Linked DNA regions of Desulfovibrio desulfuricans. The protein of the gene in region 2 interacts with the protein of the main gene of each other region in a pairwise test. Links are inferred from orthologs where the notes say so. Each region holds a gene or a part of one and is shown on either strand. Other genes may lie near its edges.

Region 1 (3,279 bases), on a different replicon or contig from region 2:
GGCAAGGCATAGGCTGGCCCTGCCAGCGAGATGCCCATCAGATAGCCGCCCATACCGAGGGGAGCACCCATAAAAGCGCCCATGACGCAGTATCTGCCGGGCTTGCTGCAAAAGGTGCGGAACACCTCCCGCCCCTTGCTCTGGGCCACATTAAGAACAAGAGAAAGACAGGCCGCGCTGATGTCGTGACAGCCCGCGGCGAACAGGGGGGCCAACAGCCAGAATTCAGGTATGCTGAACGGCTCTTTTACCAGCCCCTGCTTCAGAATAGGGCCATCAAGACTGAAAATTACCCCGGTCAGCGCAGCGAGAAAAAGCCCTTTGCGTACATATGCCGCATCCCGCGCAGAGGTGCTGCACGCGCCCCTGTCGCTTTTCGGGCCGTTGCCGGAAGGGCCTTTCACCGCTTGCCCCTAGCCCTTGCGCAAAAGGTTGAGATAGGCGGCGCTGTCGGCCAGCGTTGCGGCCTCGGCGGGGTCGTCCATGCGGATGCGCAGCATCCAGCCTTCGTTGTAAGGTTTGGCATTGACGAGGGTGGGCGTGCTTTCCAGAGTTTCATTCACTTCAAGCACAGACCCGGCAACAGGCATGAACAGGGCGTTGACGGACTTCAGCGATTCAACGGTGCCGAATTCCTGACCGTTTTTGTAGGTTGTACCCACGGCAGGCAGGTCAACAAAGGCGATTTCGCCAAGCTGGTCCTGAGCAAAGTCGCTGATGCCTACGGTGGCGGTTTCGCCTTCCACGCACAGCCACACATGTTCGTCGGTATAGCGCAGATTTTCGGGCAAAGCCAATTGGTCAAGATCTTTCATGATACTACTCCTCTTCCATACGCAGGGCAGCGTCGCCAATGGCTTCTGCCAGCGTGGGATGGGCGTGAATGGTGGTGGCTATGTCGTTGATGGAAGCGCCCATGCGCAAAGCCAGAGTTGTTTCGGCAATAAGGTCGGTGGCGTGCGCGCCAGCCATGTGCGCGCCAAGCAGGGTGCCGTCGCTGGCATCCGCCACCAGCTTGCAGAAGCCGGGCAGTGCGCCCATGGCCTGAGCCTTGCCGAGTTCGCGCACCTGCACAATCGAGGTCTTGACCTCATAGCCTGCATCGCGCGCCTGCTGCTCGCTCATGCCCACGCAGCCAATTTCTGGCGAGGTGAAGATGGCCGAAGGCACAAAGCGGTAATCCATGGGAGCGCCCTTGCCGCCGGTCAGGCAGTCGTTAACGGCGCAAAGAGCCTCGGCGGCAGCCACATGGGCCAGCATGACGCGCGCGGGGCCAAGGGCATCGCCAATGGCGTACACGCCGGGCAGGGATGTGCGCATGTATTCATCAGCGCGTATCCAGCCGCGTTCGTCTGTGGCAACACCGGCTTCCTTGAGGCCCAGCCCGGCGGTCATGGAGGCGCGGCCCACAGAAACAAGCACCATCTCGGCGCTGATGGGGCGTTCGGGCCTCGCTGGCGAGCCGCTCACAAAGGGCGACGGCGCAAGCATGCCGCTGACGCCGTTTTCATCCACGCGCACGTGGGTGAGCGTTTGCCCGAGTTCGCACGCAATACGGCGCTTTTTCATTTCGCGCTGGAGTAGAGTGCTGATGTCTGCATCCACCGAAGGCAGGGGCAATATCCTGTCCTGCCCTTCAACCACTGTGACCGTGGAACCGAACGCCCGATAAATGCAGGCCAGCTCGCAGCCAATGACGCCGCCGCCCACAATGATGATGGAGGCAGGCACGTGGGTGAGCTTGAGGGCATCGTCGCTGGTGAGAATGCGCTTGTGGTCGGCTGTCAGGCCCGGCAGGTTCACAGGATGCGAACCCGTTGCCAGTATGACGTAATCCGCTGACAGGCTGGAGCTTGCGCCGTTGCCGGTCACCTCCACCGCGCCGCCGCCAAGCAAACGCCCCTTGCCGCGCACCAGGGTTACGCCAAGGGCGGCGCAGGTTTTTTCAAGGCCAGAACGCAGGGTGGCGCAAACGCGCTCCTTGCGCTCGTAGACAGCCTGCGGGTCAATGCTCACGCCGCCTTCAATCTTGACGCCGAACTGCACGGCCTGCTGGGCAAGCTCCAGGGCTTCCGCAGACGACTTGATGGTCTTGGTGGGAATGCAACCATTGTTGAGGCAGGTGCCGCCAAGTTCGGCGCACTCCACAAGGGTTACGGCCATTCCGGCCTTGGCGGCCGCAAAAGCCGCCGTGTAACCGCCAGGGCCGCCGCCCACAACGATCATGCTTTTTTTCTGGTCGGACATGCCGGACTCCTAATCCTCGTCGTCGGCGAGCCTGAGGTTGTACTTCACGGGGAAGGCGGCCTCCAGCGAACCCGTGACCAGGCAGCCTTGACGCATGATCTTTTCCACCCGGTCAAAAATAAATTCGTACTCTTCATCCAGATGCACGGTAACATCGATATCAATGCCAGTTACCCTGCCCCGGCCCAGATCATCGGTGCCTGTATGCAGCGTGGCCCTGGCCTCGATTTTGTCGTACTTGGCGTTGCGCGTATCCAGAGCCTTGTCCAAAGCGGCGCAATAGCAGTACAGGGCAGAGGCGGCCAGGAGCTTTTTGGCCGTGCCGGAACGTTCTTCGGGCGGAATCTTTTCGCCGTCTATGGTGAGCACGCCAAACGCGCCGCTCTCCATATCCAGATCCACCTTGCCGCCGCGGCGGCAGAGAGAAACACTGAGTTCATGTGACATTTCAAAGCCTCCAGGCTGAAAAAACGCAAGAGCACCCTGCCCTCGCGCGATTTGGCCTGCCTATTGCACTAATAGTGCCATCAGATTGCCCTTGGCTTCACAACGCCATCAGCGCTTGTGTTTTATGGCACATGCCGCTAGTATCCCGGCCCGGAAGCGACATTTGTGTCGCGACAAACGACATTTTTTGCAAGGTTGCCGCCACATGCTTTCATCGCCCCCAGTTCCCCCAATTAATGTGGAAAAAAGCTATCGCCGCCTGCTCAATCACCTGCCCGGCATGGCCTATCGTTGCCGCGTTCTCAATATCGACGCGCCGGAAAGTGATTATCTCCAGTATGAACTGGAGTTTGTAAGCCGCGGAAGCTACGAGCTTCTGGGGGTGCCAGCCGAAGACATGGTGCTTGACCACCACAACACCATTGAACTGATGACCCACCCCGATGACCTCGGCCCCAGCCGCAAAGCCATCCGCGACAGTATTGTCGCCCATGAGCCGTATCAGGTCATGTACCGGCTTTTGCTGCCCTCAGGGCGCGTCAAGTGGCTGTGGGATCAGGGGGAAGGCGTCTACGACGATTCGGG
Region 2 (3,327 bases):
AAAGCCCGTCAGAAAATAAAAAATCAGGGGCCAGCCGCTCAGGGATGCCAGCCAGCCGCCCAAGAGCGGCCCGGTAATGGGGGCAATGCCGTTGACCGCCATGAGCAGGCTCATGAAGTTGGTCAGCTCCGGCCCGCGAAACAGGTCGCAGGCCATGGCGCGGGCCAGCACAATGCCCCCTGCCCCGCCAAGCCCCTGCGCAAAACGCAGGGCAATAAAGCTGTTGCCCGTTTTGGCCGCTGCGCAACAGATGGAAGCCAGCGTAAAGAAGATCAGCGCCATGAACAGCGGCTTGCGCCGCCCGGTGGAATCTGAAATGGGCCCCACAAACAATTGACCGAGGGCCATGCCCAGCAGACAGGCCGTGATGGTCAACTGGGTTGTTGCCGTGGAGATATTAAGGTCTGCCGCCAGGGCGGGCAGGCTTGGCAGATAGGTATCGGTACACAGCGGGCCAAAGGCGGCCATCATGCCCAGCAAGAGCGCCAGAAACAGCCTGCGACGGCGGGGCAGCCTTGCGCCGGCACCCACAATATAATCATTTTCCGTAATGCGCATGTTTGTCCTTTTTCTTTTCTTTGCGCGATATTCGGGACGGACGCTGGCAAAGTCAAGGGCGGGGAACACCCCTGCGCGGCTCTGGTATGCGCTGCCGCCTTATGCTACCCTGCGCACATGATTGATTACGCTCAAGCCCTTAACGAAGCCCAGTACGAGGCAGCCACCTGCGGCGACGGCCCGGTTCTGGTTGTGGCAGGCGCAGGCAGCGGCAAAACCCGCACCATCGTCTACCGTCTGGCATGGCTGGCAGAGCACGGCGTCGAACCTGACGCCATGCTCCTGCTCACCTTTACCCGCAAGGCAGCGCAGGAAATGCTGCACCGCGCGGGGCTGTTGCTCAATCAGGGGCTTGCGGGCGTGCAGGGCGGCACCTTTCACGCCTTTGGCTTTGGGGCGCTCCGGCGCTGGAAGCCCGACTGGCTTGGCGACAGACCTTTTACAGTCATGGATTCCGCCGACATCAACGAGGCGGTCAAGCACTGCAAGGATCAGCTCAAGCTGGGCAAGGGCGACAGGTCGTTTCCCAAAACCCAGAGCATTGTGGGGCTGCTGAGCAAGGCCCGCAACAAGGAGCTGCCGCTGGACGAAGTGCTGCGACGCGAGGCCTTTCACCTGCTGCCCCACGCCGATGGCCTGGCCCGGCTGGGCGATGCCTACAATGCCTACCGCCGCGACAAGGGCCTGCTGGATTACGATGATCTGCTGTTCGAGCTTGAGGCCCTGCTGCGCGAAAATCCGCTGGCGGCCGCCTCGCTGCGGCAGAGGTTCAGCCATATTCTCGTTGACGAGTATCAGGATACAAACCTGGTTCAGGCCCGCATTGTGCGCCTGCTGGCAGGGCCCTTGGACGGCCCCCCAGGCAACGTCATGGCTGTGGGCGACGAAGCCCAGTCCATCTATGCTTTTCGCGGTGCCAATGTGCGCAACATATTGGACTTCCCCACGCTTTTTCCCGGCGCGCGCGTGGTGCGGCTGGAAGAAAACTACCGATCCACCAAGCCCGTGCTGGATGTGGCCAACAACCTGCTCTCCCACGCTGCGGAATCCTTCCGCAAAAACCTGTTCACGCGCAAGGAAGGCGGCGACCCCGTGCGCCTTGTGACGCCGCTCAGCGACATGAGTCAGGCCAAGCTGGTGGTGCGCCGGGTTGAGGAACTGCTGGCGACCCACCTGCCGCACGAAATCGCGGTGCTGTTCCGCGCGGGCTTCCATTCCTATAACCTGGAAATGGCCCTCAATCAGGCGGGCATTGCCTTTCGCAAATACGGGGGGCTGCGCTATACCGAGGCTGCCCACGTCAAGGATGTTATCGCCTACGCGCGCCTGCTGCTCAACCCGCTCGACCTGCCCGCCTTTGCCCGCGTGGCGGCCCAGCACAGCGGCATTGGCCCCAAGACGGTAGAAAAACTCTATGCCGTGGCCCGCAGCGGCGACCAGAAATCCACAGAAAAAGCCTTTGCCAAGTATCCGGGTTTTCTGGAAGACATGCGCTTTGTGGACGACCTGCGCGCCCGGCCCATGCCGCCATCGGGGACGCTGTCGTCCGTTCTTGAACATTACCGCCCCCGCCTCGAAGCCCTCTACCCGGAAGACTGGCCCCGCCGCCAGCAGGGGTTGGAAGAAATCATCCAGATGGCCTCCGGCTACAGCGAGCTGGATCTTTTTGTGGCAGATCTTGCCCTTGAAGCGCCGGAAGACGATGACGCCGACAGCAACGAGGGCAAGATCACCCTTTCCACCGTGCATTCGGCCAAGGGGCTGGAGTGGAACGCCGTTCTGATCATTGATCTGGTGGAAGACCGCTTTCCTTCGCGCCACGCACTGGCCCGGCCAGAAGATTTTGAAGAAGAGCGCCGCCTCATGTACGTGGCCTGCACCCGCGCGCGCCAGTGCCTTGACCTCTACGCCCCTGCCTCGCTCTACAACAGGGCGGAGCGCGGCAGTCAGCACGTGAGCCAGAGCCCCTTTGTGCGCGAGCTTGCACCCGGCATGGTTGAAGAATGGATTGAAGGGTTTGGCGGTGTGCTTTCGCGCCGCAGCGTGGGCGGCGTAGGTTTTGGGCGTAAAACCGCCATGCCTTCCGCTGGCGGGCCTAGCGGCGCGCAGGGCTTTTCTGGCGGGCTTTTGCCGCGTCCGCAGCGCTCGCCGAGCCACGATGCCTATGACGACTGCCAGCTTGCGCCAGACGATGCGGGCAGGCAGGCCACTCCTCTGACGAATCCTGCACCCGCTCCTGTGCCCACGCAGGGGAATTCAAGGCCACAAGCCGCAGGCGATGGCGAACTGTGTTACTGCCGTCACCGTATTTTCGGGCGCGGCAAGATCGTGCGTCATTTGCCGCCGGACAAGGTGCAGGTGAATTTCCCCGGCTTCGGCCTCAAGGTCATCCTGAGCGAATATCTGATTCTGGAGAGCTGATATGGTTCCGCCCCACGCATCCCCGGCTTCTCATGGCTCTCTTTCTGAAGACGGCATTCTGGCCTGTCTTGGCAGACATTTTCCGCAAACCGGGCCTTCCCTGCTGCTGGGCAGGGGCGATGACTGCGCCGTGCTGCGCGGCGGCAAGCCCCTTGCCGTGAGCAGCGATCTTTTTCTGGAAGACGTGCATTTTCGCCGCTCGTATTTTACCCCTGAAGAAACAGGCTACAAGGCGCTGGCTGTCAATGTGAGCGATCTTGCGGCCTGCGGGGCGCGGCCCGCGGCCTTTACCCTGTGCCTCGGCCTGCCCGGCTGGGTGGACGAACCGTGGCTGGACGCGTTTTTCTC

Evidence for each region.
Region 1: the proteins of NE637_RS05615 (region 2) and lpdA interact in binary tests that used the Escherichia coli proteins (3 or more experiments, as listed by UniProt). The link is inferred for Desulfovibrio desulfuricans from one-to-one orthologs.

The regions. Positions count from the first base shown.
Region 1 is NZ_JANFYZ010000002.1:298,354-301,632, reverse strand. The notes cover bases 34-2,998. They hold lpdA (dihydrolipoyl dehydrogenase), read right to left. Parts: upstream 2,248-2,998; coding sequence 820-2,247; downstream 34-819. Other genes in these bases: NE637_RS04060 (sigma-54 interaction domain-containing protein), read left to right, coding at 2,900-2,998; NE637_RS04065 (OsmC family protein), read right to left, coding at 2,257-2,694; gcvH (glycine cleavage system protein GcvH), read right to left, coding at 414-815; NE637_RS15860 (DMT family transporter), read right to left, coding at 34-404. Outside these bases: more of NE637_RS15860, read right to left, coding at 1-33; more of NE637_RS04060, read left to right, coding at 2,999-3,279. UniProt on the Escherichia coli protein: Lipoamide dehydrogenase is a component of the glycine cleavage system as well as of the alpha-ketoacid dehydrogenase complexes.
Region 2 is NZ_JANFYZ010000003.1:301,220-304,546, forward strand. Bases 315-3,327 are described here. They hold NE637_RS05615 (ATP-dependent helicase), read left to right. Parts: upstream 315-675; coding sequence 676-2,979; downstream 2,980-3,327. Other genes in these bases: NE637_RS05610 (multidrug effflux MFS transporter), read right to left, coding at 315-558; thiL (thiamine-phosphate kinase), read left to right, coding at 2,981-3,327. In the rest of the region: more of NE637_RS05610, read right to left, coding at 1-314. UniProt on the Escherichia coli protein: A helicase with DNA-dependent ATPase activity. Unwinds DNA duplexes with 3'-5' polarity. Translocates on single-stranded DNA with 3'-5' polarity. Initiates unwinding more efficiently from a nicked substrate than double-stranded DNA.